Regions from separate parts of the Pseudoalteromonas sp. THAF3 genome, predicted to be linked through region 3. Evidence: predicted binding sites of a transcription regulator. Region 3 holds the regulator's gene; each other region holds the start of a gene.
What was found. Region 3 encodes FliA, which starts transcription of late flagellar genes. Its sites were predicted from a motif close to CTAAAGNTNNNNNNNNNNNNGCCGATA; they were not measured.

Region 1 (10,870 bases), 1.1 Mb from region 3:
TGATACAGGGAATAAAGAAGCTGCGCACCATCATGCGCTCTGAACACAGCAAGGGCAAAATCGATACCCCTGTGTTTATGCAAGAGGACAAAACCTTTGAGCGCCTGCAATTAAAGATAAATATTGAAAGCCAAATTAAGCGCGGCGTGGCTGCAAGAAACGCTAATATGGTTGGCTCGGCACGGCAGTATTTCGAAAAGGCGTATGCCACAATTACCGCCCTGAATTACAGCGACGACTATGTCACGAATAAAAAAAATCAGCTTGAGGATTATCTCAACGAGATCAGCTCTGAATTGAAAGCCTCTAACGCCTCCGCCCGTAAAAAACGCGAAGAGGAAGAAAAAGATGATTTGGATGTGTTATTCGCGCCAAAGAAAAAGTGGTAACAGCGCAAATCAAGCTATAACAGATAGGCCGATTTTAAACATCGCCTATCTGCTGCCTGTACCGGGCCATGCAGGGTAAATACCTTACGCAAAATCTGCCCACTACCTTCAATCATTGAGCCATACATACCTTCCAGCTGTGTGTGCCAACACCCAAAACCAAACTCTCCATAATGCTGCGCCGGTAGGCAGGGCTAGCCATGATCTGAGTGTGCTGAAGTACAACTACGAAGTGCGACGTCAAGAAGCGACAATTGACAATAGAGGCTGGTTTTTTGAAGCTCGTTGGCTCATACAAAAAATAAAGGCACAGCGTCATAGCTGTGCCTTTTTAGCTGTTATATATGACCTTGCTTACTAAGATAAAAACATGAACTTAAGCAAAAATAGTACTGTTAGAATCCACACACTCAAGCTAATCTCCGCCCCCTTATTACACACTAATTTCACCGCCGTATAGGCGATAAAGCCAAGGGCAATGCCGTGGGCAATGGAAAAAGTTAACGGCGTCATCAACAGCACCACGGCAACTGGAATCGCATCTGTCATATCATCCCAATCAACCAGCTTAAGGTTTTGCAGCATGAGCACCGAGACATACAAAATCGCACCCGCTGTTGCATAAGCTGGAACCATGGCTGCCAAAGGAGCAAAAAACATCATCAGTAGGAAGCAACAGCCCACCACCACAGCTGTTAAGCCTGTACGCCCACCCACTGACACACCGGATACTGACTCGATGTAGGAAGTGGTCGTAGAGGTGCCAAGCATAGAGCCTGCAATTGTCGCCGTACTATCGGCACTCAGTGCTCGACCCAAACGTGGCATACGCCCTTGCTCATCGGCTAGGCCAGCTTTTTGCGTTACCGCCACTAAGGTGCCTGAGGTGTCGAACAAATCCACAAACAAGAATGCGAAAATGACACTGAGCATGGATAACTCTAACGCCGAGGCAAAATCTAATTGCATAAAGGTAGGAGCGATGGACGGTGGCGCTGAGATCACCCCTTGATATTCAACCAGCCCCAAAGATAACGCAATGCCTGTTACCAACATGATACTGATCAATACGCCGCTTTTAATATCACGATACAACAACGCCGCTATTACGAAAAAGCTCAGGATAGCGAGCAAAGGCCCACTGCTGGTAATATCACCCATCTGAACGAGCGTGGCTGGACTGGCAACAACAATACCCGCGTTTTTCAGTGCGATGAGCGCCAGAAAAGCGCCAATCCCCGTGGCAATAGCGCGCTTAAGTACCAGTGGAATGGCATTGATTATCCACTCTCTGACCTTAAATAGGCTCAACGCTAAAAAGATACACCCCGACATAAATACCGCCGCTAAAGCCGCCTGCCAGGTGTAACCCATACCTAATACTACGCCGTAGGTAAAAAATGCATTTAAGCCCATGCCTGGCGCTAATGCCAACGGATAATTCGCCCAAAAACCCATAATGAAGCAACCGATAGCAGCAGCAATACAGGTCGCTACAAATGCTGCCCCTTGGTCCATTCCCGCCTCTGCTAGCATTGCCGGGTTGACAAACACGATGTACACCATGGTGATAAAGGTCGTGAGTCCTGCGATAACCTCGCGCTTAACGGAGCTTCCATGCGATTTTATTTTGAACAGTCTTTCGAACATAGGAGTAAACAGTGATACGTAAAATAGAAGCGGCGGATACTAGCATAAATGCGGACAAATGACCGCATGTTTACGCAGCAATATTGGCACCGAAATACAGCTTTAGCTTCTTCGGTATCGCTAAGCGTTTAAAGCAACAAACAAGACGTTTAAAAAAGAAACAAAAAAAACTTGCACTGAATAACTGTATAAACTACTGTATACAAATACTGTATAAAACACTGTATATGGTTCACAAAATCCACAGCGAGGCAATTATGTTACATACAGCAAGTGTTCGTCATGTTAAAAGCTATCAGCAAGATAACCCTAATGTGATCAATATCGTAAAAACTGAGGATGAGATCTCTGCAACATTTGAGATGCTTAAAATCGTTCATCGCTACAATCAAAATAATGGCTGGACGCTATTAGTCGCCCCTGACAATGTGCCCAGCCGCCACCTATTGGACGCGTGCTCTATCGACACGAATAAATTGCTGGTAATTCGGGCTAAACATGTTGTTGATATGGAATACATGCTTAATTGTGCGCTGCAAAATGGCCGTTTTGCGGCGGTGATCACCTGGACGGACATTTTAAAACAGCAACAACTCGAAGCCTTACAACTCAATACCCACCAAGCTAAAGCACAGCTTTACTGTTTCACTACCGAGCATAACGCCAGCGAACAAACAACTGTGCCCTCGCAGTTACAAGTCTGCTAATATAGTGGCGTGATTCCTTGTAGTTAGAAAATGCGATGTGCCATTGTGGATTGCCGCAGCCTTTTGCTGATTGCTGCGGCCGGTTTGTAAGTAGAGCTATTGATGCCCCCGACGCCCAGAGCCTGATGCGCTCTCGTTATAGTGCATTTTGTGAACAAGCTATTGATTACTTATGTTTTACCTGCTCAGAGAAAGCCCTAGAACAAAACCCCAGAGAGGAAGTGGCTGAATTTGCCCAAGCTGCGCATTTTGTACGCTTACACATAATGGATTATGAGCCTGGCGATGCTTTGGCCTATGTTGAATTTAAGGCTTTTTACATCATTGCTGATACCCTTCACTGTATTCATGAACGCTCACAGTTCATTCAACAGCACCACCAGTGGAAATACGACAGCGGGCAGTTGTTTGAAGCCGCTGATGTAAAGCTTAAACGCAACGATCCCTGCCCATGCTTAAGTAGCAATAAATTCAAAAAATGCTGTATGTCTTGATGTGATGCCGTCGCCCAGTGGCAGCTTTAGGTATTCGCTTAATTAGTACAAGGAACCCTTGGCGCGCCCCTGCTATTGCACCCTGATTAGCGCGCTCTGACTGGCCAAGCGCCATTATGCGCAGGCCATTACGCGTGTGCTAAAGGCGAGGACTTATTCATATCCACAAGTTGATCGTAAAAGGCTGCACTATCCATTTGCGGCTCGTTCAGTGGCTCATATTGGCGATGATGTTTTGCCTGTACGCTCGGATCACAATTATCAATTATAAGTAGTGGAACATAGGTTTTGTCGTCTCGCACTGCCAAAGGCTCCGGGGTTAGACACTCTTTTAATCGCAGAGTTGTCATTGAGCTTTGCGCCAATAATGCCCTGTCATGCTGAGCTCTATCTATGTGGTAATCCGGTAATGCCGTTGGTTTTGCAGGCGCAGCGCCCAACTGCAATCGCAATCGCTGCTCATCCACTTGGTGAGATTCTAGTTCCGATTTGGGAAGGTGAAACTGGGCAAAATCGAGTGCATCTGCTGATAATGATGCTAACAGCCAAGCAAAGTCTCCACGACGGGCCTCATGGACACTGCGACATAATTGCGAGTCCATTTGTAGTTCGTTACGAATGACGGGCTTAACTTGCATAAACTTTATTCAACCTGAATTACTTCTAAGCAGTTATCGGCCTTTTTTCAGCTTTCTTTAGTTTTTTTCTTTACTTGGACTCTGAGTTTGCTATTATCGCCGCCGTTGTTTAGGAGGGGTTCCCGAGCGGCCAAAGGGATCAGACTGTAAATCTGACGGCATTGCCTTCGCTGGTTCGAATCCAGCTCCCTCCACCACTTAACAACACACATCATTCTATTGGAGGGGTTCCCGAGCGGCCAAAGGGATCAGACTGTAAATCTGACGGCATTGCCTTCGCTGGTTCGAATCCAGCTCCCTCCACCACTTTCCTATCGTACAAAATCCAACAGATGTGCATTCTCTTTAAGCCATAACCGTGCTTGGTCGGTATGCTCGTAGTAGCCATTAACCAGTGCCCAAAATTGATGGCTGTGATCCATATGTACCCGGTGCGCCAGCTCGTGAACTATGACATAGTCAATAACCCAATGCGGAGCTCCTGCCAGCAAGGTATTAAAACATAACTCACCACGCGAATCGCAACTGCCCCAACGACGCTTGTACACTTTAACGCTAATGCCGTTAGCGGCGATATTCATCACCTTTTGCCACTGCATTATGCGGGCCGATAAGTGATCAGATAATTCATCGTGCATCAGTGCCAATAGCTGTTGATTAAAATAGCGCTGGCGATGCTTCACTCGCTTACTGATTACGATGTTTATCGTTTGGTTATCTGTCTGCTCAAGTGAGCTCTCGCTTACCTCTATTGCACGTAATTCACCGAAAAGCATAATGCGACCATGTAGCCAAGGGTTATACCTAGCCGCTTCAATATCAGATTGTTTATGTAATTGTTTGTTTATCCACGCCTGTTTGCTCTCAACGAAGTCTGCAATGAAATCACGACATGCCCCATAAGGCGCTTTCACACTCACTTGCTGATTTTTGACCACCAAAGCGAGCGTTCGTCGACGGCTATAGTGCACATCATATTGCCTACTCATATTAAACCTTTGTTGTAATTACTTGAACTAAAAGGGTTTGCCAAACAATGTGCTAATATTAAGTACATCCTTTGCAGCGCTACTAATATGATACCGTAATTACGCCCTTGGGTAAGCTTGCAGCGCACTCATAAATAACTAAACTCAGCCGTCGCTGCGCTGATAGAACAATCAGTGTCATTGTAAGATACAGGGCGCTTTCACTTTTGTGCGCGACACGTGGTTTTTCACTGTGCTAGGCTGTGATTGCCACTTGGCATCCGTTGTTGGAGTATCGAAGTACTTTATGTTTTCTCAGTTTTTTATTACCGACCCTGCTCCCGAATTGCTGGTTAATGGCAGCTATGATTGGGCCTTAGTGTTACTTTCGGTCACTGTTGCTATTTTTGCATCTTTCTTTGCACTGCAATTAAGGGAATTTGCTCAACAACAACGCCACACTCCATTTTATCGCATGGCACTGCCAGCAAGTGCCGCCGCTTTTGCCGCTGGCGTGTGGAGTATGCACTTTATCGGAATGCTGGCATTTAGCTTATGCGTCAGCGTCGACTATGATTTCACAGTGACGGTGGTGTCATTCATCCCTGTCTTTTTAGCCACTGCCTTAGGGTTCCATTTACTCAGTACGAACAACCCTTCTCGAGCCAAGCTTGCGCTCAGTGCCCTGCTGTTGGGCGCCGGCATAGGGGTTATGCATTACACGGGTATGGCCGCGATGCGCCTAGGGCCAATGCTAGGCTATGACCCACTTTGGTTTGTTGTCTCTGTATTAGTGGCGGTCATTCTCGCATGGCTCGGCCTGGCCGCTCATTTATATTTACAACCCACAGGGCGCAGCACTCTAGGGCAAACCGGTTATCGTATTCTCAGCGCCATTGTTATGGGCTGCGCAGTCTCTGGCATGCATTATACCGGGATGCAAGCGGCACGATTTGTGGCCCAATCCCCGGTGTACAGTGAGCTCACCGATAATAGCCATGTAACCGATCTCGCTCTGAGTATTGCTATTGTAAGCCTCTTGCTCAGTGGTCTCATTGCTTTATTGCACAGTGTGATGCGCTATCGCTTGGCCCTTCAGCAACAACTTATCACTCAATCACGCCTTGAAGCGGTCCTCAATACCGCCGTTGATGGCATTATTACCATTAGTGCGAAAGGCCAAGTACTGAGCTTCAACGCCGGAGCTGAGCGTATACTCGGGTATCATCGCGATGAAGTGATTGGCGAAAACGTAAAAATGCTGATGCCGCAAGAAATCGCCAATCAACATGATAATTACTTAAGTGCCTACCAAAGTACCGGCATTAAAAACATTATTGGTTCTGGACGTGAGGTCAACGCCGAACATAAAAATGGCGCGCTGATCCCCATTCGTTTAGGGGTTGGCGAAGTCGCTATTCCCGGACAAAAGCGCATGTTTGTAGGTTTTATTACTGACTTGAGCGCACAAAAGGCGATGCAAAATCAGCTTGCCCAACAAGAGCGTCATTATCGCACTTTGTTAACTAATATGCCCGGCGTGGCTTTTCGCTGCCGTTTAGATAAGCATTGGAGCATGCTTTACATTAGCCCTATCGTAAAACAATTAACCGGCTATGATGACCAGCAATTTATCGACGGCAGTGTTAACTTTGACATGCTTATCTCTGCGCAGCATAGCGACTATGTGCGCGAGCAAATATACAGCGCACTTGCACAAGGAAAAAAACACTACTCTTTTGAATACCAAATACAGTGTCGCGATGGCAGCCGTAAATGGGTGATTGATAAGGGAACATTTGAGCATACCGAAGGAGAAGAGCTTTTCATTGCAGGCGTATTGGTCGATATCAGTGAGCGCCAACAAATGGAGCAAGCGCTTGTAAAAGCGAAAGAGAAAGCCGAAGCTGCGGCGGAGACAAAGCAAGCCTTTTTAGCCAATATGAGTCATGAAATACGCACGCCCATGAACTCCATCATTGGCTTCTCTGAAGTGCTGCTAGATAGCCCATTGAATAAACAACAGCGTCAGCAACTCACCAACGTATTGCAATCTGCACGCTCTTTGTTGCATTTACTCAATGATATTTTAGACTCGGCCAAGCTTGAGCAAGGTAAAGTGAGTATAGAGTCAGTGCCCTTTAACTTGCTGGCTCTCGTCGACTCTGTGGTCTCCAGCTTTTATCACAGCGCTGAACATAAGCAGCTCTCGGTTGCCCTAAATATGGATAGTAATCTCGGTGAGCACTATCGCGGCGATCCGCAGCGCTTACGCCAAGTATTAGTCAACTTAATCGGCAACGCAGTAAAATTTACCGAGCAAGGCAGTGTCACCATCAATGTTCGCGGCGATAATCAAGGTGTCTATTTTGAGGTGGTTGATACTGGCATTGGTATCGCCCCCGAGCGGGTGAGTGCTATTTTCAATCCTTTCGAGCAAGCAGACGACAGTACCACGCGGCGTTTTGGCGGCACCGGTCTAGGCACTACCATTAGCCGCCAGCTCGTACAACTTATGGGCGGGGATATAGGCGTCACCAGCACCTTGGGCCAAGGCAGTACATTTTACTTTACCCTGCCCCTAAAACAGGTAGCGGGCGAGCACGCCAATGAGCAGAGCTCATTGACCCCACTTAGCGAAATGCCTAAATTGCGAATACTGGTGGCTGATGATGTACCGCAAAACCGCGAGCTACTGCAACTACGCCTAACTAAACTCGGTCATCAAGTAGAGGCAGCTGATGACGGCGAGCAAGCAGTGCAACTGGCCACAAGTAATAGCTATGACATTGTGTTGATGGATATTCATATGCCCAAGTGTGATGGTCTCCAAGCAACCCGACAATTGCGTCAATATGAGCAGCACAACAAGGTTGCTACAACGCCCGTTATTGCTTTAACGGCCAGTGTCATGGGCAGTGACCGTGAAGCGGCTAAAGCCGCTGGAATGGACGGCTTTGCCAGCAAACCTGTGGTGCTGAGCGATTTACTAACGGAAATAGCCCGCGTTCTCGATATCGATTTGGCTGCACATGTGTTCGCACAAACTAACGCCACCGCCCACGACAGCCAACAGCTGGTCAACGAAACCCAAGGAGCGGAACTGTGGGGTTCAAAAGCGCATTATCTCAAGGAACTAAAGCACTTCTACGGGCAGCGCAATAAGCAGCTGCGAACACTGAGTAAATATGATCAGCTCAGCGCCGAACAGCTTGTTGACGTGCATACATTAAAAGGATTAGCCGGTAATCTAGCCCTGCCCAAATTAGCCGATACATTAAAGTCGATTGAACGACAAAAGCAGGTTCAAGACCCTCATCGGTTTGCTCTATTCAGCTGTATTGATGAGCTCTATCAATATCTGCAAAACCATACTGACGCGCCTAGCAAAGTCGAGAGAAGTCACCATAGCGATGAGGACTTTAAGCAATTATTGCGGGAGGTTGCGCAGTTATGCGATAACTTTGAATATGATAGTGAACACAGTGAACAACTTATTGCGGCAACACCACAACAATGGCATAAACAAGTAATGGATATCGCGAATCTCATTAATGAATTCGAATTTGCGGCGGCAAAAGCCGCTATTGAGCAATTACTTGAGCAACTGCAGAGTGTGCAACATGATTGAGACACAAAAGCCGACTCTCCTAGCTGTAGATGATGAGCCGACGAACCTTAAGGTTTTAAATCAAGTATTAGGAAACGACTATCGCCTTATATTTGCAAAATCAGGGCCTCAAGCTTTGGAATTAGCTCATAGCAAGCAACCCGCGCTCATTTTACTTGATGTTATGATGCCGGATATGTCTGGCTTTGAAGTATGTGAACAGTTAAAGCAACGGCCAAGTACGCAGGCTATTCCGGTTATTTTTGTGACCGCCATGCAGGACGAAGTAGATGAAACGCAAGGCTTTGCCAAAGGCGCGGTTGATTACATTACTAAGCCAATTAGCCCAGCAATCGTCAAAGCGCGGGTTAAAAATCATTTGTCTTTAGTGCAAGCTGACTTACTCAAAGCAGCGCAACTTGAATTGATCCAAAGGCTGAGCCATGCAGCCGAGTACAAAGACAATGAAACCGGACAACACATAATTCGTATGAGTCGTTATTGCCACATCATCGCGCGCGCTTATGGCTTTAATGAGGCCCATGCCGAGTCGTTGCTGCTTGCAGCGCCAATGCATGACATTGGAAAAATCGGTATCCCCGATAATATCCTTCTTAAACCCGGGCGCTTAGATCAAGACGAATACCGGCAAATGCAAACTCATGCCAGCATTGGTGCGGATATCTTGGCGGGCTCAAGCTCTGCATTAATCCAACTTGCCCATCGACTTGCCCTTGAGCACCATGAGCGCTTTGATGGCAACGGCTACCCAAATGGCTTACAAGGCGAAGAGATCTCCATAGAGGGCCGTATATGTGCCATTGCTGATGTATTCGACGCACTGACTTCGAAGCGGCCATACAAAGAACCTTGGCCAATCGACAAAGCCGTGCAGTTACTTCAAGAAGAGAAAGGCAAGCACTTTGACCCCGAACTGGTGGATATTTTCATGGCTTGTTTGGACGATATTCTTGCTGTTAAAGCACAGTATCCGAGCTAGAGCAGCTCAGCAACGGCCTCATATTCATAACAGGTAATTTCATGGATATTGCCGCTGGGATCACGAAAGTACAATGACCAAGATACCTGATGATCGGCTCGCGTGACCTTGATATCGCAATCGTGCAGGTGCTGTTGCCAGTGCACAAAGGCTAACGCATCGCAACGAAACGCGATGCCGTTGCTTTTTTTATCACCAACAAATAAAGCCAAGCAAATCGACTTTGCCTGATCTTGCAGCATAAGCGGTCCATCGTGTTGCTGTTCAAACCAAAAAGCCAGCTCGGGGACGATATCAAAACCCATTACTTGACGATAAAACGCCAATGCAACCTCGATATCATGCACTTGTATATGGCAATGGTGTACGCCACGCAATAACGGTGGGTTACTCATAGGCGATACCTATCTCTTCGCCCAGTTGGCGTAAGAAATCGTGCATGTACTGCGTGCGCTTATGTGCTTCATATCGAGCACTGGCCGTGTTCATGCTCTGACCTATGTGCAATAACTTCACAAAAAAGTGATCAAGGGTGTATTTACTGTCATCAGCTTGGCGGTTCTTACAAAACGGATCCTGGGGGTGATATAGGCCACGACAAATCGCCCCGCCTACTTTCATGCAGCGACTCACTCCCACTGCGCCAAGGGCATCCATGCGGTCGGCATCTTGTACTATTTGCGCCTCTAAAGTGGTGGGTGTGACATTGGCACTAAAGCTATGGGCGACAATAGCATGGTGAATAGCATCGAAATAGCGACTGTCATAATGAATACTGTGCAAAAAGCTTAACGCCTTATCGGCTGCCATGGTCGATGCCTTCGCTCTGTCCGGATGGTTTTTCGCCACCGCAACACAATCGTGCAGCCACGCCGCAGGCAACACCACTTCAATCATGGCATGCTCCTGTTCACACAAAGTTTTCGCGACCTGCACAACGCGTTCAATATGCGTGATGTCATGGGCTGAGTCGGCGCTACCGCAACTGAGAATAAAATCGCGACATTGTTGTTCGATTTCTTGCATAGTATTCATTATTAAGAGTTTATGTGATGACAATAAATCACTCATCGGCTATTGGCAAAATTAATTTGAGAAAGCGCCTTAAGATGCCTAGAATAGCGCCTCTCAAACCAACGACCTAGCGTGTCAACATGCCTTGCGGTGGGTATTCAACTGCCTCAGTGCACAGCAGCTTCAACATACTCACTCTAGGAATTATTAGGAGGCTCAATGGCCGGTGCGATTTATCTTCAAGCAGGACGCGAAAAATCACTGAAACGTAAACACCCGTGGATCTTTTCAAAAGCAATTAAGAAAACCAAAGGCAACCTCGCCCTAGGTGACACGGTCACCGTTTACGACAGTCAGGGAACATACTTGGCTACGGCCGCTTATAGCCCACAGTCACAAA
Region 2 (10,870 bases), 610 kb from region 3:
ATTTACCCAGTTAGTTTATGTGTTTTTGCATCAAAAATGCAAACATAAAAATATAACAGGTAAATAATCTAACATTTTTATACAGTGAAAAAATAAACACCTAGTCAACTTCGTTTTGAGCATAAAAAAGCCCACTTGCGTGGGCTTTTTTATTTAACGCTGCATTACACCGCTTGCTGGATGATGACCTCATCCGCTTTTTTGGTGTACTGAGGCATTTTATGGAAGTTCAAGTAGCGATACGTATCAGCCGCTGTCGCATTGATCTTCTCGGCATACTCTTGGTATTCCTGAGGCGTAGGAAGTTTACCCAAAATCGCTGCAACCGCTGCAAGCTCAGCAGAAGCCAAGAATACATTAGCACCAGTACCTAAACGGTTCGGGAAGTTACGCGTTGAGGTAGACACCACAGTCGCTTTATCAGCAACACGTGCTTGGTTACCCATACACAATGAACACCCTGGTGTTTCAATACGAGCGCCGACACGACCAAAGATACCGTAGTAACCTTCGTCTGTTAGCTGGTCACGGTCCATTTTCGTTGGTGGCGCAACCCAAAGTTGAGTTGGCAAACGACCGCCGTAGTTATCAAGAAGCTTACCAGCGGCACGGAAGTGACCGATGTTAGTCATACACGAACCGATGAATACTTCGTCGATTTTCTCACCGGTTACATCAGAGAGTAAACGCGCATCATCTGGGTCGTTTGGCGCACACAGGATTGGCTCTTTGATCTCTGCAAGATCAATTTCAATCACGTGCTTGTACTCTGCGTCTTTGTCCGCTTCCATTAGCTCTGGGTTGGCAAGCCATTCTTCCATCGCTTTAATACGACGCTCGATAGTACGTACATCACCGTAACCTTCAGAGATCATCCACTTCAACATGACAATGTTTGACTCTAGGTATTCAGCGATTGATTCACGGCTAAGCTTCACAGTACAACCGGCGGCACTACGTTCTGCTGATGCATCAGAGAGCTCGAATGCTTGCTCAACAGTAAGGTGCTCAACACCTTCAATTTCAAGAATGCGGCCAGAGAATTCGTTGATCTTACCTTTCTTCTCAACGGTAAGCAGACCCTCTTTGATGCCGTAATAAGGAATAGCATGGACAAGGTCACGTAGCGTGATACCTGGCTGCATTTCACCTTTAAAGCGCACCAATACAGACTCAGGCATATCCAGTGGCATAACCCCAGTCGCCGCTGCAAACGCAACCGCACCAGAACCCGCTGGGAATGAAATACCTAGAGGGAAACGGGTGTGTGAGTCACCACCCGTACCGACTGTATCTGGAAGTAGCATACGGTTAAGCCAAGAGTGAATAACACCATCGCCTGGGCGCAGTGATACACCGCCACGGTTCATGATGAAATCAGGCAGCGTGTGGTGCGTTTTCACATCGATTGGTTTCGGGTAGGCTGAAGTGTGGCAGAAAGACTGCATGGTTAAATCAGCAGAGAAACCAAGGCAAGCTAAGTCTTTAAGCTCATCACGCGTCATTGGACCGGTGGTGTCTTGTGAACCCACGGTAGTCATCTTCGGCTCGCAGTATTGCCCTGGGCGAACACCTGGCATGTTACAAGCGCGACCAACCATCTTCTGCGCTAGGGTAAAGCCCTTACCTGAGTCGGTGATGATCTTCGGCTTACGGAAAATATCTTCCGGTTCCATACCCAATGAGGCACGCGCTTTATCAGTAAGGCCACGACCAACAATCAGTGGGATACGACCGCCAGCACGCACTTCGTCAAGAATCACGTCAGATTTAAGTTCAAAAGTGCTGATCACGTCATCGGTGCCGTGACGCTTCACCACACCTTCATATGGGTAGATATCAATTTGATCGCCCATATTCATGTCATCAACATTTAACTCGATTGGTAGCGCGCCCGAATCTTCCATAGTGTTGAAGAAAATAGGGGCAATTTTACCGCCAAGACAAACACCACCAACACGCTTATTCGGTACGTGAGGAATGTCTTCACCCATAAACCAAAGTACTGAGTTAGTCGCTGATTTACGTGAAGAACCAGTACCTACAACATCACCTACATAGGCAAGTGGTAAGCCTTTTGTTTTTAGCTCTTCTAGCTGTGAAATAGGACCTACTTCACCGTTTTTATCAGGGTTAATGCCATCACGCTCATTTTTCAGCATTGCCAAAGCATGCAATGGAATATCAGGACGTGACCACGCATCAGGAGCTGGAGAAAGGTCATCGGTGTTAGTCTCACCGGTTACCTTGAACACGGTAACAGAGATTTTCTCTGGTACTGCTGGCTTTTTCTCAAACCACTCAGCATTTGCCCATGATTCGATAACTTGCTGCGCGTACTTATTACCTGCTTTGGCTTTTTCCTCCACGTCATAAAACGCGTCGAACATAAGTAAAGTGTGTGACAAGCCCTTTACGGCAATCGGTGCTAAAGCGTCGTCATCAAGAAGGTCTACCATTGGCGCAATATTGTAACCGCCAAGCATAGTACCTAGTAGCTCTGCTGCTTTTTCTTTATCAATAAGTGGCGTTTGCGTTTCGCCTTTAGCAACTGCAGCAAGGAAACCTGCTTTTACGTAAGCCGCGTCATCCACACCAGGTGGTACACGGTTTACAAGTAAGTCTAAAATGAATTCTTCTTCACCGGCTGGTGGGTTCTTAATAAGTTCGATTAAGTCAGCTGTTTGCTGAGCATCTAGTGGTGCAGGCACAATACCTTGGGCTGCACGCTCTTCAACATGTTTACGATATTCTTGAAGCACAATTTTGCCCTCTTGGTGACGTGAAAACAGCGCGTATCGCCAAAGCGCTTACGTGCTATTTATAAAATTTTGACACGAATACAATTATAAAGGCTTTAAAGATAGAAGAAAATTGCTGCCATTGCCCAGTAAGGAAATAGTCACTATAAATTTGATGAATATCAATTAAGAAAAGATATAAAGTGGTGAATGTTGAGTAATAATTATTTGCAACAAAAAAGCCCAGCATCGCGCTGGGCTTTTTCATCAGATGATACTTAGTTGCGATTTACTTTTACGCGTTCAGTTACAGAGATATGTGCTTCAACGCGACGGTTTTGCGCATGCGCTTGTGCAGTATTTGCATCGTTTAACAAGCGCTCTTCACCGAAGCCCGCCGTATTGATGCGCGACTCGGCAATGCCGTCGTCGATAAGTTGATTCGCTACGTGATCGGCACGCTTTTTAGAGAGCGTTTTGTTGTAAGCGGCATCACCCACTGCAGAGGCGTGACCTTCCAATAGCACAGTGGTTTTTGGGTACTCTTTCATAAAGTCAGCCACTTCTTGAATATCATCGAAGTAACGCTGGTTCACGTCTGAGTTATCATGCGGGAAGCGCACTAACAAGCTCACTTTATCGCCTTTTTCCATGTAACGAGTACAGCCGTTCTCATCCACCGCATCGGTCATAGGTGTATTTGCGCAATTATCTCGCGCATCAATAACACCATCTTTATCGCTGTCTTTCGGCTCTTCTTTCACTACTGGAGCAACAACAGGCTCTGGCGCCGGCTCTACTTTTTTCGGCTGCGGCTTATCACCAAAGTGATAGCTAAGACCAAGTTTAAGGCCGAAATCTGAGTGATTTTGGTTCAAGCCTTCGTAGTAATTTGCTTCACCATAGGCAGCCCAGTTATAAGTTAGGTGATGGCGAAAACCCACACCTAGATTTGCCGCATTGAAGTCGTTATAAACATCAAACTTCTTAGCACCCAACACACCATAAACGGTATCGTTAAAGTGGTATAGTACGTCCGCACCATAACGCTCGCCGGTTTTATGATTGTCGGTATTTTCAATATCAAGCTCGAGTGCAGCGAACTCTAGGCGTGCAGTCCAATATTCGTTAAAGCGATAACCCACTTCAACACCTGAGCCAAAAGATTCGCCAATTTCAGTGCCTACAGGCGCACCATCGATGCGGTCCCAATCGGCCCAGAAATAATCCCCAAAAACACCAATATGGAGGCCTTCTTGCGGGTTTGTTTGTTCGTCAGCCATAACGCCTTGAGTTGCGAAAGCCAGTACAATAGCTGCAGAGAGTGATTTGATTTTCATTGTATCCATCCCATGTTAACGATTATCGAGCACGCGCTTAGCATTTGTGCGTCACACACCAGATTGAAAAAGCGGCTAATACTGCTTCATAAATCTGAGCTCGTTCGATTGTTATTGACTTTATTAGCTGGCATTTCTTGCTCTTATCGTAGCCACATTAATCAATGTGGTTTACGTCGTGGTCCAAGCCAACAGTTCATTTCCACACCCAAAGTGTAGACCGCAGTGAAGCAAAAACAAAAGCTTAGCCCCACTTTGTACTTCAAATTTAAACACAGGTTTGCTGAATAGCTGCTGAGCATCATATTAAAGTACTATGAACTGAATGTAACCAAGGCATTAAAAAAGCACCGAATGGTGCTTTTTGTCTATTACTCGCTGTCATCGCTGGGAGTCGATGGTGAGTCTTTTAACAGCTGCTCCAGCTGCGAGAACATCGCTTTGCTGTAATCAATAAACTCCTGCACTTTCTCTTGCTCTTTATCTTGATTGAGCCAAAGCATCAACCCCGATAGCTCATTTTGCAGCCCTAAGTCACCGGCCTGCTTGTATGCCTCTTTCAGCGACTCATTGAAAGGTTGCAGCTCTTTGGCAACTTCTTTACCTGGTGCCGTGCGCTCATACTCTCTTATTGCAGCACGAGTTTTAGTTTGTGTCAGATCCATAGAGAAGGCGACTAGCTCTGGGTTATCTAGCTGCAGCTCACTGGCTTTATTGAACGCCTCATCATATTGGCCGCTAAAGAAGTCTTCACTTACGCCTTGCAGTTGTGCCATGAAATCATTTACAGCTTGCTGCTCATCTTCATTTAATTCGCCATTAACCGATAACGTGAAGTTTAATTCCTGCTTCTCAAACTGTTCAGATGCATAGCCAGCCCCTTGCTTTTCGCCGGGGGCAAATAAACTGGCTGCCGCACCAGCTTGGTAGTTTTGCGCTAAACTAACGACCACTTCATCGCCTTCAGCGGTAGTAAAACGATACTCGGCATTATTTTGTAGCTGCATATACTGGGCTTGGCTTACCGCTACGCCATTACCAATACTTTGCTCGCCAAAAAGCGATTGCTCAAACTCATTGAGCCCTTCCTCAATACCTTTTTGTGACTGCTCAATGCCGGTTTTAATTTCGTCGTTGAGTAGCCCAGCATCTTCAAGCTCACCGTAGGCATCATCAATACCGGTTTGCACGCCTTCGCGCGCTTGCGCCAGCATTTCTTGTAACTTGTCGTCATTGGCGCCATCGGCTTTCGCTTTTTTCACCGCACCAGTGACAAACTGCAGCACATTTTTCACTACCTCTTCGAAGTCAAATAACGGCTTGCTTTGCTGTTTTGGTTGTTCGAGACCTAACGCTTGCGCCAATTTGTCATTCAATACCTTGGCACCCACTTGGCCATAACCCGATGAGTAACTATCAAACCTCGGAGAGTTAATCGCGGGCTGTGCCGGCGCATCACCTTTATTTTTTAAACCAGAACGGTTGCTTTGGTTAAAGATATGATTTAAATCGCTAATTTTCATGAGCTAAGGCCCTCCTCTGCAGTGGTTGCCAAGCCTTGGCAGCACACATTCATGAGTCAATTAATATACTACTACCGCTGTTATCGGCAGCACGCACAGAAACTGTAGAAATTTTGTGCACTTTATAATGGCCGATACTGGACAAACCGTGGCAACTGCCTACAATAGCGGCGCACTTAATAACGAGAGGTTTGCATGCCAGTAATTGATATCGATACCAGCACCTATGACGCGCAGCTAACAGAAAAACAACAACGAATCACGACACAGTTTTCGCGCTTTGGTGTGCAACAGCTTGAAGTGTTTGCTTCGCCGCCGAAGCATTACCGTCAACGTGCTGAGTTTAGAGTATGGCATGATCAGGACGAGCTCTACCACATTATGTTTGACCCTGTGAGCAAAGAGAGGATCCGCGTTGATCACTTTGACCCTGGTGCGTCGTTAATCAATGACCTTATGAGCGCGCTTATCAACGAGCTCAAAGATGATGAGTTGATGCGCCGTAAACTGTTTCAAATCGATTACCTCACAACGCTAAGCGGTGAGGCGTTGGTGAGCCTGCTTTACCACAAGCCACTCAACGAGCAATGGCTAGCTGGTGCCAAGGAATTACAAGCAAGATTACAACAACGCTTTAATGTTGAACTCATTGGCCGTGCTCGCAAACAAAAAGAAGTGTTAGGAAATGACTATGTTATCGAGCGCTTGCAGGTAAATGGCCAGCAGTACGTTTATCAGCAAGTAGAAAACAGCTTTACCCAACCCAATGCCAAGGTGAACGAGCTAATGCTGGGCTGGGCTCAAGATGTGTGCGCCCCTTTGAATAATGATTTGCTCGAGCTTTATTGCGGTAATGGTAACTTCTCAGTCGCCTTAGCAGGGTCTTTCAATCGTGTATTGGCCACAGAAATTTCGAAGTCATCGGTTAAATCGGCACAATACAATATCGCTGCTAATAAGGTGACTAACCTCGATATTATTCGTATGAGTAGCGAGGAGTTTACCCAAGCTATGCGTCAAGAACGTAGCTTTAGCCGCTTAAAAGACATCGACTTACAAGAGTATAACTGCCAGACCATCTTGGTTGATCCGCCGCGTGCTGGTATGGATGAGTTAACCTGTAAGTTGGTGAGTGAGTATGACAATATTGTCTACATCTCCTGTAACCCAGACACATTAGAGCGCGACTTAGATAGGCTAGCAAGTACTCATAAGGTAACGCGATTCGCGATTTTTGATCAGTTCCCTTACACCCATCATATTGAATCCGGTGTGTTTCTCACCCGCAAGTAGCTGACATTATTTGCAGAATAAAAAAACCGCATCATTAAATGCGGTTTTTTTGTGTCTTTCTTAACTTATTTTTTCGCAAGAAAGTTAATCAGTGCGGCAATATCTTCGGGGTCGGTAACACCTGACTCACGACCTAGTAGTAGGCGATATTTACCATTAACAATAAAGGTAGGAACACCGCGTAGGGCCCCTTTTTCTTTAAAGTATTCTTGATCGCGCTGCATCTTCGAGGCTTTGGTGCGAATAGCAAAGCCTTTGAATAGCTTGTCAAACTTGTCGCCATCTACGCCGTTGGCAACAAAAATATCTTTCACATCAGCGACTTCATTAAACTTAGCGCGCTTAGTGTGGATATGACTGAACATGGCTGCAATCAACTTGTCTTTTTGCGGCAGCACTTCAGCAGTCGCGAGTGCTTGTGACAGCATATCTTGATTCTCGGTGCTGCGGCCGCCCATGAAGTTAACGTGGCTTTTCTTAAAATCAACATCTTTGCTGAGCTTAGGTTTTACATCCATAAGCAAGCCTTCATAGGCGTTACATGCGGGGCAATAGAAAGAGAAAAACTCTTTCACTTCCGGCTTACGGCTAGCTCTATCCGAAACCACTTCATAGTGCGTGCCTTCTTCAAACTGTGCCGCAATCGCACTGATGGGCAGCGCCAATGCCATCATGGCTAAAGCAATGAACTTCTTCATCGAGTACTCCGATTATTTTTCTAATAAATAGTTTACGAGCTCGTTTAGCTCTTGTTGCGATGCCACTTTATGCACATGCACTTTGTACTTATCGTTAACGATGAGTGTTGGCACACCGGTCAAAGCACCTAGCTTTGAGTAAGTTGTTTGGTCATCCACGGCTTGTTTCTCGCCATTTACAACAGGCTCGCTCGCAGCAAGCATAGCGAAACGTTGGGCATCAATGCCTTGCTCTGCGAGCAATGCTTCCACAGACTCTTGCGTTTGTAATGGCTCGCGTTGACGGTGAATGCTATCGAAAATCGCCTGCGCTACTTCGGCATCTTTACCTTCTTCTTTGGCAACGAGGTAAGCCCGAGTTAGGCGGTTTTGCGCATCTTTATCAATACGTAAGAAGTTTACATGGCTCTTAACTAAAGGCACGCCTTCAGGCAGTGACTCTTCAAGCGCCCCAACAATGGGCTCAAGCTTGAAGCAATGAGGGCAGTAGAAAGAGAAAAATTCGGTTACTTTATCAGCTTCAGACGCTTCAGCTTCAAGTACTTGATAGTGCTCGCCCGCTTTAAAGTCAGCTGCCCAAGCGGCAACTGGTAGGCAAAGTAGTAGTAGTGAATATTTTAAAGTTTTTATCATAGTCATCTCAATGTATACATTAAACATCAAAAGCAGGTGCTTAAGGTAAAAGTTTTAATGGTGGCTCATCTAACGCCGCCAACTGCTCTTTTAAAGCCAGAGTTTGCTGTTCCCAGTATTTGTCTTCAGCAAACCAAGAAAAGTTCCGTTCAAACGCCGGATCTGACCAACGTTTTGCTATCCAGCCCATATAATGCACCATGCGCATGGCTCGCAATGGCTCAATCAATCGCAACTGAGAATGGTCGAAGTCGGCAAACTCTTCATATGCCAGAACCAAGGTATCAAGCTGCAGTAACTGATTTTGCCTGTCACCACTGAGCATCATCCATAAATCTTGAATCGCAGGGCCTTGTCGGCTGTCATCAAGGTCAACGAATGTCAGGGTGTTGTCCGCAGACCATAGAATGTTGCCAGCGTGACAGTCACCATGCAAGCGAATACTCTGCGAACAATCATAAAGTTGTACCGTTTTATCGATAACCAGTTGCAGTACCGTATAAAATGGCAGCGACATGGCTGTGCTCACCAAGTTACTTTGCTGCAAATGAACCTTAGCTTGATGCAAATACTCGTCGCACCCAAGCGTTGGTCGCTGCTCAAAAGCAGACGCTTTAGCTGTTTGATGCATCCGCCCGATTAAACGCCCGAGTTGCTCCAACTGATCCAGATTGTCCATTTCAAACTGCCGCCCCCCCACACTTGGGAACAGAGTAAAACGATAACCTTGATGCTTAAACAGGGTTTTGCCGTTGATTGTCAAAGGTGCCACCACTGGCACCTCAGCATCCATTAATTCTTGGGTGAAGCGGTGCTCTTCCAAAATTTGTGCATCGCTCCAACGCTCTGGGCGATAGAACTTTACAACATAGCGGCGCTTATCCTCTGCCAAAAATTGATACACCCGATTCTCATAGCTGTTGAGTGCTAATAACCCCGACTCGGCATACACCTCAACCGAATCAAGGGCATCTAAAATGGTGTCAGGTGTCAAAGATGCAAAACTAAACTCGCTCACATTAACGCCCTTTAAAGAAGTTGCTGGATTGCTTAAGCTGAGTGTCAGGGCTATCCACTGGATAAAGCACAAACTCAAATTCGGTCATTGGCTTACGTAAGTCATAAGGGTCAATGATCACCGACAACGGTGCATTGTGGGAGCGCCCCGGCTGCACGGTGAACTCCTGCTCACCAATCACTTGATAATGCTCCAACCCCTGCACTTCGACTCTAAAGCGTTGTTCCTGCTGGGCTTTATTAAGAATTTTCAAGGTATAGGTATTCTCTACCAAGCCTTCCATATTGACCCGATACAGCTGATTACGATCGCGGATAATGTCTAAGTCCATCGGCACGCGCATCATAATATTGGCCGCCAGCGCACCAATAAGAATAAATAGAATGACTGAATAGCCTATCAGCTTGCCACGAACGGGTTTGGTTTTCTCTGCCGACGCTTCAAGATTGCGCTCGGTGGTGTAGGAAATGAGTCCGCGTGGATAGTTCATTTTATCCATCACGCCATCACAGGCATCAATACAGGCGCCACAGTTTATACACTCATACTGTAGGCCGTTACGAATATCGATACCGGTCGGGCACACTTGCACACACAAGTTACAGTCGATGCAATCGCCCAAACCCAGTTCCTTTGGATCTTGTTTGCGCCCACGTGGACCACGTTTCTCACCGCGCTTAGCATCGTAACTGACTGTGAAGGTATCTTTATCAAACATGGCTGATTGGAAACGTGAGTAAGGACAAATATGCAAACACATGATTTCGCGCATCCACCCAGCATTACCGTAGGTGCATAGCGTAAAGACAGCAATACTTAATACCGCATAACCACCGGCTGAAAAGGTAAAAAAGTCGGGCAACAACTCACGAATAGGAGTGAAGTAGCCAACGAAGGTAATTGCGGTATAGAGAGAGAAAAGCAGCCAGCTACCATGCTTGGCTGTTTTACGCCAAAACTTATCAAAGTCCATGGGGCGCTGATCCAACTTTTTACGCTGGTTTGCAGTGCCCTCTATCTTCTCTTCGAACCAAATAAAAATAAACGTCCACACGGTTTGCGGGCAGGTATAACCACACCATACTCGGCCATAAAAGGTGGTCACCAAAAACAGCGCAAAGGCAGCAATCATAAAAATAAACGCGAGAATGGTGAGGTCTTGCGGTAAAAACGTCAGCCCAAAAATGGTGAAGTGCTGGTTCATTAAATCGAATAACACCGCTTGCTGGCCATTGTAATTAATCCAAGGAAGTAACATAAAGGCCAACATTCCTACTAGACCAATACGTTGACGTAACAATTGATGGAGGCCTGTTACAGCGCGAACGTAAATGCGGTTACGGGGATTAAATCGATCGCTTTGCGCCGCACTGGGCTTTTCGATCTTCACGTCAGTAGGGATATTTTTTACCTTGATCCGCTGCTCTTTATCCATTGTCTTTCCTCAACGCCACGTTTTTAGGAAGGGGACAGTTAGTTTAACTGCTTAGAGTGCAAGTATATCAATTTAGCGACAAAAATGATGCCTTTGCAGGCATATATGATGGCTTTTGCTTGCTTTTAAAACACAGAGTTTACTAAACTAGGGCTGCGCTCGCAGTTACCTAGATCAAGGTTTAGTTAT
Region 3 (10,870 bases):
GCTTAATCGCGATAAAAAAGAATATGCAAAAGGCGTAGGTACGCCGTTGTTGGTGCTCGCCGCACTGGCAATGGTGGTATTACCTATGCCGCCATTTTTACTGGATATTCTGTTTTCGTTTAATATTGCGCTGGCCTTGGTGGTGCTGTTAGTTACGGTCTACACCATGAAACCGCTTGAATTTGGTATGTTCCCAGCGGTGCTTTTAGTCGCGACCATTATGCGTCTGGCGCTTAATGTTGCCAGTACGCGGGTGGTGTTATTAGAGGGCCACCAGGGCGGGGACGCGGCCGGTAAAGTAATTGAAGCCTTCGGCTCGGTGGTAATCGGCGGTAACTATGCCGTGGGTCTGGTTGTCTTTCTGATCTTAATTATTATCAACTTCGTGGTTATCACCAAAGGGGCCGGACGTATATCAGAAGTGTCTGCCCGCTTTACCCTCGATGCGATGCCCGGTAAACAAATGGCCATTGATGCCGATTTGAACGCGGGTTTTATCAGCGCCGAGCAAGCGCGGGAGCGGCGTGAAGAAGTCACCCGTGAAGCGGACTTTTACGGTTCGATGGACGGTGCCAGTAAGTTCGTAAAAGGCGATGCCATTGCGGGTATCGTTATCTTAGTGATCAATATCGTTGGCGGGTTATTTGTCGGTATGATCCAACATGACTTGAGCTTTTCTCAGGCCATGGAAGTGTACACCTTACTCACCATTGGTGATGGCCTCGTGGCGCAGCTGCCATCGCTGTTGCTATCAATCGGTACTGCTATCGTCGTAACTCGCCAAAATGAATCACACAATATGGGCGATCAAGTTAAAACCCAGCTTGGCAATGACAAAGCACTGTGGATAGCATCCGGTATTCTCATCACTATGGGGTTGGTACCGGGGATGCCGCATGTGGCGTTTTTAGGCTTGGGTGGCTTACTTGGTTTTGTTGCTTATTATTCGCAAAAGCAGGCAAAACTTGCTGCTGAACAGGAGCAACAAGAAGCTGAGCAGGGCCCTGGCAGCAATGTTGCCACCCACGACGAACCAAAAGAATTGGGCTGGGACGATGTGCAGCAAGTCGATGTCATCGGTTTGGAGGTAGGCTACCGTTTGATCCCGCTGGTGGATCAGGCCCAAGGTGGAGAATTGTTAAGCCGCATTAAAGGGGTCCGTAAGAAGCTCTCACAGGAACTGGGCTTTTTAGTACCGCCTGTTCATATTCGCGATAATTTAGAGTTAGACCCTAATGCCTATCGTATTACCCTAATGGGCGTGTCCAGCGGTGATGGTGAACTCAGTCATGGTGATGAACTGGCCATCAACCCAGGTCAAGTCTTTGGCCCAATCAATGGTGTGGCGACTAAAGATCCGGCTTTTGGTCTGGATGCGGTGTGGATCAAACCAGAGCAAAAAGATGAAGCACAGTCTTTAGGTTACACCGTCGTTGATGCTGCTACAGTAGTGGCGACCCACATTAGCCAGTTACTCACTAATAACGCCTCACTGCTATTGGGCCACGAAGAAGTGCAGAGTCTGCTTGATATGCTAGCGAAAAGCCATCCGCGTCTAGTAGAAGGTCTAGTACCAGATGTGTTACCGCTGACGACCATAGTGAAAGTGCTACAAAATCTCCTCAATGAAGGCGTTGCTATTCGCGATATGCGTAGCATAGTGCAAACACTCGTAGAATATGGTCCACGCAGCCAAGACCCAGATGTATTAACCGCAGCGGTACGTATTTCATTGCGTCGTTTGATTGTGCAAGATGCGGTTGGCGCTACGCCAGAAATTCCTGTCATAACATTGGCGCCTGAGTTGGAACAGATGTTGCATCAGTCGCTTCAGAACGCAGGAGATGAGGGTGCTGGCATTGAGCCAGGCTTGGCAGAGCGGCTACAGGCCTCTTTAAGCGAAGCCCACCAGAACCAAGAAATGTCGGGTGAACCTTCCATCTTATTGACCTCCGGGATGCTTCGTACAGTGTTATCACGTTTTGTGAAGCACACCATCCCTGGGCTGAAGGTGATGTCTTACCAAGAAGTGCCCGATGAGCGTCAAATTAAGATTGTTAGCTCCGTTGGACAGCAATAGATCGGAAAGCCGGTTGTGAGAGGGTAATATTATGAAAATCAAACGCTTTTTTGCTAAAGATATGCGTACAGCACTGAAAGAAGTAAAAGATGAGCTGGGTGTTGACGCGGTGATCATGTCGAATAAAAAGCTTGCAGATGGCGTTGAAATCGTTGCTGCTATTGACCATGAACGCCCAGCAGCCGCACCGAAAAGCGCTCCCCAGCAGCAAATGCAGCCGCGTGCCACTGAGCAGCGTATGGTACGCCCACAAACACGTACGCAACGTCCCGAGCTGCAAAGTCACAATGGTGTGGCTGATTCATTGCAGGCGTTGTTAGAGCGTCAGAGTCCGAAACCAAAGAACGCTGCTCTCGCCGACATGTTTTCGCAATCAGGTATTGATATGAGCGCGCCTGAAGAGCCCGTTGCACAGCCTCAGCGTCGCGCTGCGCCGGCCAATAACTACGCTCCGCAGCCAACGCTAGCAGAGCCAACGCAAGCCCGCGCTGCAGCGCAGTCCATGGGTGATGATTTGGACGGTGACGGTTTTGATGAGCTACACCGCCAGCCCAAAGATTCTGTACAGCAAGAGGCCATGGACAGCGAAGAGATCAGTGCCATGCGCGATGAGATGAATGCCATTCGTCAGCTTCTTGAACATCAAGTATCCGGCCTATTACATCAGGACCGAGCGCGCCGCGATCCAACTCGTGCCTGCTTCATCGAGCGCTTGCAGGGCATGGGTATCGACACTGAAGTGGCTGAGCAGTTAGTGCGTTATGTACCAGACGACGTATCGCGCAAGCAAGCATGGAGTGCAGCTCTGGATATGGTGCAAAAGCAGCTACACACCACCAATAATGAGATTTTACGTCATGGCGGCGTATATGCGTTAGTCGGTCCTACTGGCGTAGGCAAAACCACAACGGTTGCAAAACTGGCCGCATTAGGGGCGCAAAAATATGGCGCTGACAAGGTTGCGCTGATCACCACGGATACATACCGTATCGGTGCTTACGAGCAGCTAGCAACTTATGGACGCATCATTGGTTGCCCTGTGAAGCAAGTAAAAGATGCCAATGAATTGGCCGATGTGCTTTATCAATTACGCAATAAACGTCTAGTATTAATTGACACTGCGGGAATGAGCCAGCGCGATTTACGTTTAAGTGAGCAATTAAACACGCTCATGCGTAGTACGCGAGTCGATATTCGTAGCTATTTAGTGCTCAGTGCCACAGCACAACATGAAGTGCTTCAAGAAACCGTAAGGCACTTCCAAAAAGTTGACTTAAGTGGTTGTATTTTCACCAAACTTGATGAAAGTCTAAGTTTAGGCGAGATTATTAGTGTAGCGATTCAAAATCGCTTACCAATAGGGTATCTTACTAACGGTCAACGCGTTCCAGAAGATATTCGCGTTGCTAACTCAGAAAAAATGGTTAGAAAAGCTGAACAATTGTTTATCAAACACCAAAAAACACAAAAATCAGCGGCACCAGCAGGGCGCCAAACAGTGGCGTCTCAGGCAGTAGGAATGTATGATTAACACAGTGCACGATCAAGCAAGTGGCCTTCGAAAAATGAATCAAAACAATAGCCAAGGCGTAAAAGTAATCGCCGTGACCGGTGGCAAAGGGGGCGTCGGTAAAACCAATGTCTCTTTGAATTTAGCTATTGCCATGGGTCAGCAAGGCAAACGTGTCTTAGTGTTAGATGCTGACCTAGGACTGGCAAACTGTGACGTTATGCTTGGTCTGCGTGTTGAAAAGAACCTTTCTCATGTTCTAAGTGGTGAGTGCGAACTGCGCGATATACTGGTAACTGGGCCTGCGGGCATTCGTATTGCTCCGGCAACATCGGGGTCACAGAGCATGGTTGAACTGAGTGCCGCAGAGCATGCAGGTTTAATCCGTGCGTTTAGCGAGCTCGATAACGACTTTGATGTCCTCATTGTCGACACCGCCGCCGGTATCTCCGATATGGTACTGAGCTTCTCGCGAGCTGCGCAAGATGTTGTGGTGGTGGTCTGCGATGAGCCAACCTCGATAACCGATGCCTACGCGTTGATCAAGGTGCTTAGTCGTGAACATGGCGTATACAAATTCAAAGTCGTTGCCAATATGGTGCGCAGCCAGCGTGAAGGGCAAGACTTATTTGCCAAACTCTCCAAAGTAACCGACCGATTTTTAGATGTGGCGCTCGAATTAGTGGCCACCGTGCCCTATGATGAAAACATGCGTAAATCAACGCGTCGCCAGAAAGCCGTCGTGGAGTTATTCCCTAACTCACCCGCTTCGGTATCGCTGAAAAGTCTCGCTGGCAAGGCACTAAAATGGCCAACCCCTAATCAACCATCGGGGCATTTGGAGTTCTTCATTGAAAAGCTGGTCAATAATTAACTGTTGTTCGGATTTATGAATAAAGTGGCTGGATATCAAGATCAATTACAATTAAACACTCTGGTCGAGCGCCATGCCGCGCTGGTCAAGCGTGTTGCATGTCATTTGCTGGCTCGACTGCCTGCGAGTGTGCAGCTCGATGATCTCATTCAGTCCGGCATGATTGGCCTCATCGAGGCATCAAAAACCTTTGACGCCAGTAAAGGCGCCAGCTTTGAGACGTTTGCTGGTATTCGTATTCGTGGTGCGATGCTTGATGAAGTACGACGGGGAGATTGGGCTCCACGATCGGTACATCGCAATAGCCGCGCTGTAGCTACCGCTGTACATGAATTGGAAACCTCCCTAGGTCGGGAACCAAAGGATGTTGAAGTAGCTGAAAAACTTGATATTTCGCTCGATGAATACCATCATATTTTAAACGATGTTAATTGCTCTAAAGTGCTCGGTATCGAAGACTTAGGTGTCGATGAAGATGTACTCACCCCGAGCAGTGAACAATCTCAAACGGGGCGGCCCTACACCAGCGTTCACAACGAACGCTTTAACCAAGCATTAGTAGCGGCAATTAATTCTCTCCCCGAGCGTGATGCATTGGTATTATCGTTGTACTATAACGATGAAATGAATTTAAAAGAAATTGGGCAAATACTGGACGTAAGTGAGTCCCGTGTGAGTCAGATACATGGTCAGGCAATGATTAAGCTCAAAGCGAAAGTCAATGACTGGGTCAATTAGTAGTAAGAATAAAGGTTCATACCTCACTGGAGGATACTTTGGATAAAAACATGAAAATTCTCGTGGTCGATGACTTTTCCACTATGAGAAGAATCATTAAAAACCTATTGCGTGATTTAGGCTTTACCAACGTGCAAGAAGCGGACGATGGTAGTACCGCGCTGCCCATGTTGCAAAACCAAGAGTTTGACTTTGTGGTTACCGATTGGAACATGCCAGGTATGCAGGGTATCGATTTGCTCCGTGCAATTCGCGCCGACGACAGCTTAAAGCACATTCCAGTACTGATGGTAACTGCAGAGGCGAAGAAGGAACAAATCATTGCCGCTGCCCAAGCTGGCGTGAACGGTTACATCGTTAAGCCCTTTACCGCAGCTACATTAAAAACCAAGCTGGATAAAGTATTTGAGCGCTTAGGTTAACCGAGAAGGAGAGGTTTATGTCAGCTCCCGCTGCACCTCACATTACCCTAGAGCAAGCCAAACAGCTTGTATCGTTTCTTGAGCAAGGTGAGCAGGAGAAAGCCGATCAGCTGATCCTCGATGCTGCCTCCAAGGAACAATCCGAACTGTTTGCTGAGGTTGGCAAGTTGACGCGGCAACTTCACGAGTCGTTGAAGAATTTCCAACTCGATACGCGCTTGAACGACCTCACGCAAGAAGCCATTCCCGATGCTAAGCAGCGTCTTAATTACGTGATGGAAATGACCGAGCAGGCGGCAAATAAAACCATGGATGCCGTGGAAGCTAGTTTGCCCATCGCTGAGCAGCTATCCACTGAACTACATCAAATTAAACCCATTTGGGATAAATTGATGCGTCGCGATCTCGAATTAGGTGAGTTCAAGCAGTTGTGTCATCAGCTTGATAGTTTTATGAACCGCTCTCAAGGCAGTACAGTGGAGCTGCACGACCTTCTTAACAATGTGCTGATGGCGCAAGACTACCAAGATTTAACAGGGCAGGTAATTCGCCGCGTAATCGAGCTGGTGCGCGAGGTAGAAGACAGCCTTATTAATTTATTAACTGTGTTTGCGGGCAACGAAGGTGAAGAACCGGTGGTTGAACAACAAAAAGCAAAACCAGCTGTGAACGCTGAAGGTCCAGAAGGGCCAATTATAGACACAGAATCACGTGATGACGTGGTCTCAGGCCAAGATGAAGTAGACGACTTGTTGTCTAGTTTAGGCTTCTAAAGAGGAGAGCGGCTGCATGAGCTTTGAAGTAGATGAAGATATTTTACAGGACTTTTTAGTCGAAGCAGGTGAGATATTGGAGCAGCTCTCTGAGCAGTTAGTAGAGCTTGAAAATAACCCTGATGATAAAGACTTGCTCAACGCTATCTTCCGGGGCTTCCACACTGTTAAAGGGGGAGCTGGGTTCCTTGGCATGAATGAGCTGGTGGATGCCTGTCATGGTGCTGAGAATGTATTTGATATTCTTCGCCAAGGTAAGCGCCAGGTTACTTCTGAACTGATGGACGTTATCCTGCAAGCGCTCGATACAATTAACGACATGTTTGCGCTTATTCAAGCACGAGAGCAGCCGCAACCTGCAGACCCTGAGTTACTTGCTGTATTGCATAAACTGAGCGAACCTGAATCCGAAGATGAGGCACCTATTGCAGTGCCTGAACCTGCCGCAACTCCGAGTGAACCTGTTGTTGAACCCGAACCTGTGCCTGAAAATGTCGCATCAGGGGCCGATGATTTTGGCGATGATATTTTGTTCGATGCGCCAAGTGATGGCAGTGACGAAGGCGAAGCGATTGACGAAATCACCGAAGATGAATTCGAAAGCTTGCTCGATGAATTGCACGGCCAAGGCAAAGGCCCGTCTGTGGGTGAAGGGTCAGCGGATGCTGGGACATCCGGTAATGATGAAGATATTACCGATGATGAGTTCGACTCGCTACTAGACGAATTACATGGAGCAGGCAGCTTTGGTGCCATTAGCGATAATGGCTCCACGCCGAGCGTCGAAGAGCAGGGAGCTGCGCAGCAGAGTGCACCGACTACATCGGGCCAATCAGAGTCGGCCAGTGGTGATGATGAAGACATTACCGAAGATGAATTTGATGCGCTGCTTGATGAGCTGCACGGCAAAGGCAATGCGCCTAAAGCAAGCTCTGCAGAAGCTTCGCCAGCGCCGGTTGAAAAGCCTGCGGCGCCAGTAAGCCAAAGTAAAGCTAAAGACACACCGCCGGCAACGCCAGCGCCTAGTAAAGCGCCAGCGGCCGCAAAACCAGCGCCGAGTGCAGCGAAGGGGAGCACCCCGCCTAGCAGTGGTGATACCAAAAAACCGGCACCTAAAGCCGCGCCACCGCCACAAGCAGAAACGACAGTGCGCGTCGATACCAAACGACTAGACCAGATCATGAATATGGTGGGTGAGCTGGTATTGGTACGTAATCGTCTTATTACCTTAGCGAATAATAACAACAGTGAAGCTATGGGTAAGGCTATCTCAAATCTTGACGTGGTCACCGCCGACCTACAAGGTGCGGTGATGGCAACTCGGATGCAGCCAATTAAGAAAGTATTTGGCCGCTTCCCACGTGTAGTACGTGACCTTGCCCGCAGCTTACAAAAAGATATTTCCTTGGTCCTTGAAGGGGAAGAGACTGATTTAGATAAAAACCTTGTCGAAGCCCTAGCTGACCCACTCGTGCACTTAGTACGTAACTCAGTGGACCACGGTATTGAGATGCCTGATGTTCGAGAAGCAGCAGGTAAACCTCGCACCGGTACGGTGCGCTTATCGGCTTCTCAAGAAGGCGACCACATTCTCCTGAGCATCCACGATGATGGCGCTGGGATGGATGCCGAAAAACTGAAAAAAATTGCTATTAGCAAAGGGGTTATTGATCACGACCAAGCCGCTCGTTTGAGTGACACGGAAGCCTATAACCTTATCTTTGCACCTGGATTCTCCACCAAAGAGGAAATTTCTGATATTTCTGGGCGTGGTGTGGGTATGGACGTGGTGAAAACCAAGATCAGCCAGCTTAACGGCACCATTAATATCGACTCACAGCTCGGTGTTGGTACCCGTCTAGATATCAAAGTACCGCTGACGCTTGCTATTTTGCCAACGCTGATGGTGATTGTTGGTGAACAAACCTTTGCTCTGCCATTGGCGGCTGTTAGTGAGATTTTCCACCTTGATTTGACCAAAACTAACATTGTTGATGGCCAGCTCACCATTATTGTGCGTGAAAAAGCTGTACCACTATTTTATTTAGAGCATTGGTTAGTCAAAGGTGCGGACCGCACCCAACGTAAAGCCGAAGGCCATGTCGTCATCGTTCAAATTGGTACTAAAAAGGTCGGCTTTGTGGTGGATTCGCTGATTGGTCAAGAGGAAGTAGTCATAAAGCCTCTGGATGCGTTGCTGCAAGGCACACCAGGTATGGCCGGGGCGACAATTACCTCAGACGGTGGCATAGCCTTAATTCTAGACGTGCCAAGCATGCTAAAACATTACGCTGGGCGCTCCAGCGTTAACTAAAATCGAGTATTAAATGGCTGTCAAAGTTCTAATAGTTGACGACTCAAGCTTTTTTCGTCGCCGGGTTACTGAAATTCTTGAAGGTGATGCCAATATCGAAGTCATTGACGCAGCTGTCAATGGCGCCGATGCGGTGGAAAAAGCAGTTAAGTTACGCCCAGATGTGATCACCATGGATGTGGAAATGCCAGTGTTAGATGGTATTTCTGCGGTGAAACAAATCATGGCGAAATCGCCAACACCTATTCTTATGTTTTCCTCACTGACGCGTGAAGGAGCCAGCGCCACACTGGATGCACTTGATGCCGGGGCATTGGATTTCTTACCGAAAAAGTTTGAAGACATCGCGCGCAACAACCAAGATGCGATTGAGATACTTCGACAAAAGGTGCGCGAGCTAGGACGTCGTCGTCTTTCGCGTTTTAATCGCCCAACGACCTCGACAACGGCATCGTCACCAGCGCGCCCCAGTGTCACCACACGCAGTTCAGCGCAACCTGATAGAAGCTTTAACCAAGGAGCTTCGACTCGGCCTCAAAGCGCTAGCCAATTCAAGCCCAGCGGCAAAAAGTACAAGTTAGTGGCTATTGGTACCTCTACCGGGGGGCCTGTGGCACTGCAAACGATTCTGACCAAGCTGCCAGCCAATTTTCCTCATCCTATTTTGCTTATTCAGCATATGCCGGCCGCATTTACTCCTGCGTTTGCGCAGCGCTTGAATAACCTTTGCAAAATCAAGGTAAAAGAAGCGCAACAGGGAGACCGTTTGCAACCTGGAACGGCGTATCTTGCACCAGGTGGTCAGCAAATGATGTTTGATGGCCGCGCTCAACAGCAAACTCTGAAGGTATTTCAAGACGACAACCCAAGGATTACTTATAAACCCAGTGTTGATGTTACTTTTGCCAGTAGCGCAAAAGCATTTGGCGGTGATGTATTAGCCATTGTGCTGACCGGGATGGGCGCTGATGGTCGTGAAGGTGCGCGGATGCTCAAACAATCAGGCTCACGGGTTTGGGCGCAGGACGAGCAGTCTTGTGTTGTGTATGGTATGCCGCAAGCGATAGCCAGCGCCGGTTTGCATGACCACCAAGTGGCTCTTGACGATGTTGCCGCGCATTTACTCAAGGAAGTCGGCTGTGGATAAACTTTCCATAATTGGCCTTGCTGTTGCCATTATCGCCATTACCTTAGGCTATAGCCTCGAGGGCGGTATGGTTTCAGGGCTGATTGATGGACCGGCACTGATCATTGTCCTTGGCGGCACTTTAGGTGCCGTAATGTTGCAATCGCAACTAGCGACCTTCAAAAAGGCCTTGGGCGTCTTTAAGTGGGTATTTGTTCCCCCGTTTTATGATACCCAAGCTGGGATTGAGCAAATTAAATCGTGGGCCAGTACCGCACGTCAAAAAGGATACCTGGCTCTTGAGGAACAAGCACTCGTAAGTGAAGACCCTTATGCCGCTAAAGGCTTAAGCTTGCTGATTGATGGCTCTCATGAGCAGCGCTTGCGTGACACCCTAGAAATCGAGCTTATGTTAGAGCGCGAGCGGTTGCTAGATGCAGCTCGTGTTTACGAGGCCATGGGAGGATATGCGCCGACCATTGGTATTTTAGGGGCTGTGCTCGGGCTCATTCAGGCGATGGCATACATTAGTGAGCCCGATAAATTGGGTGCTGGGGTCGCCACCGCATTTTTGGCCACGATTTATGGCGTGGGCTTTGCCAACTTGTTATTCCTGCCCGTTGCCAACAAGCTAAAGCAAGTGATTGAAGAAAAAATGCTCTATCATGAGCTCATCGCTGAGGGCATCATGGCAATGCAGCAGGGAGAGACGCCCGCAAATATAGAGTTGAAACTCGAGGCTTACTGCGCTGAGCGCCATGTTAGTGCAGGGTACTAATATGATGCGCATTCGTCACCGCCGAGGTCATGTAAAGGAGTCGCAACACACCCACCGTTGGCTCGTTTCTTACGCTGACTATATGACCATTATGTTCGCCTTGTTCGTGGTCATGTACGCGATTGCTATCAATAAAAAAGACGAAGAGTTTGCTATTTTCTCGCAGACTTTGGAGCAATTTTTTGACCGTGCTACCCAAGTGACTCAACCCATATTAACTGAGCAGCAGCAATCCACAGGGGACGGTGTGTTGCA

Region 1: the regulator FliA is predicted to act here: its motif matches at 3,913-3,939, upstream of FIU82_RS05575 (VC2046/SO_2500 family protein).
Region 2: the regulator FliA is predicted to act here: its motif matches at 5,686-5,712, upstream of FIU82_RS13700 (DUF5610 domain-containing protein).

What each region holds. Positions count from the first base shown of each region.
Region 1 is NZ_CP045418.1:1,209,725-1,220,594, reverse strand. It holds gene FIU82_RS05595 (hypothetical protein) at 1-389, shown strand, start outside; gene FIU82_RS05590 (NCS2 family permease) at 747-2,039, opposite strand; gene FIU82_RS05585 (SulA-like leucine-rich domain-containing protein) at 2,297-2,746, shown strand; gene FIU82_RS05580 (YchJ family metal-binding protein) at 2,872-3,240, shown strand; gene FIU82_RS05575 (VC2046/SO_2500 family protein) at 3,369-3,878, opposite strand; tRNA gene FIU82_RS05570 (tRNA-Tyr) at 3,991-4,075, shown strand; tRNA gene FIU82_RS05565 (tRNA-Tyr) at 4,100-4,184, shown strand; gene FIU82_RS05560 (M48 family metallopeptidase) at 4,190-4,867, opposite strand; gene FIU82_RS05555 (MHYT domain-containing protein) at 5,154-8,477, shown strand; gene FIU82_RS05550 (two-component system response regulator) at 8,470-9,456, shown strand; gene FIU82_RS05545 (VOC family protein) at 9,453-9,851, opposite strand; gene FIU82_RS05540 (HD domain-containing protein) at 9,844-10,527, opposite strand; gene FIU82_RS05535 (class I SAM-dependent rRNA methyltransferase) at 10,690-10,870, shown strand, end outside.
Region 2 is NZ_CP045418.1:2,926,805-2,937,674, forward strand. It holds gene acnB (bifunctional aconitate hydratase 2/2-methylisocitrate dehydratase) at 165-2,762, opposite strand; gene FIU82_RS13695 (OmpA family protein) at 3,020-4,081, opposite strand; gene FIU82_RS13700 (DUF5610 domain-containing protein) at 4,453-5,604, opposite strand; gene trmA (tRNA (uridine(54)-C5)-methyltransferase TrmA) at 5,800-6,897, shown strand; gene FIU82_RS13710 (thiol:disulfide interchange protein DsbA/DsbL) at 6,963-7,595, opposite strand; gene FIU82_RS13715 (thiol:disulfide interchange protein DsbA/DsbL) at 7,608-8,228, opposite strand; gene FIU82_RS13720 (serine/threonine protein kinase) at 8,269-9,246, opposite strand; gene ccoG (cytochrome c oxidase accessory protein CcoG) at 9,248-10,681, opposite strand; gene FIU82_RS13730 (hypothetical protein) at 10,869-10,870, shown strand, end outside.
Region 3 is NZ_CP045418.1:2,312,291-2,323,160, reverse strand. It holds gene flhA (flagellar biosynthesis protein FlhA) at 1-2,080, shown strand, start outside; gene flhF (flagellar biosynthesis protein FlhF) at 2,112-3,611, shown strand; gene FIU82_RS10810 (MinD/ParA family protein) at 3,604-4,464, shown strand; gene FIU82_RS10805 (RNA polymerase sigma factor FliA) at 4,480-5,202, shown strand; gene cheY (chemotaxis response regulator CheY) at 5,241-5,624, shown strand; gene FIU82_RS10795 (protein phosphatase CheZ) at 5,642-6,397, shown strand; gene FIU82_RS10790 (chemotaxis protein CheA) at 6,414-8,711, shown strand; gene FIU82_RS10785 (chemotaxis response regulator protein-glutamate methylesterase) at 8,725-9,858, shown strand; gene FIU82_RS10780 (flagellar motor protein) at 9,851-10,615, shown strand; gene FIU82_RS10775 (OmpA family protein) at 10,617-10,870, shown strand, end outside.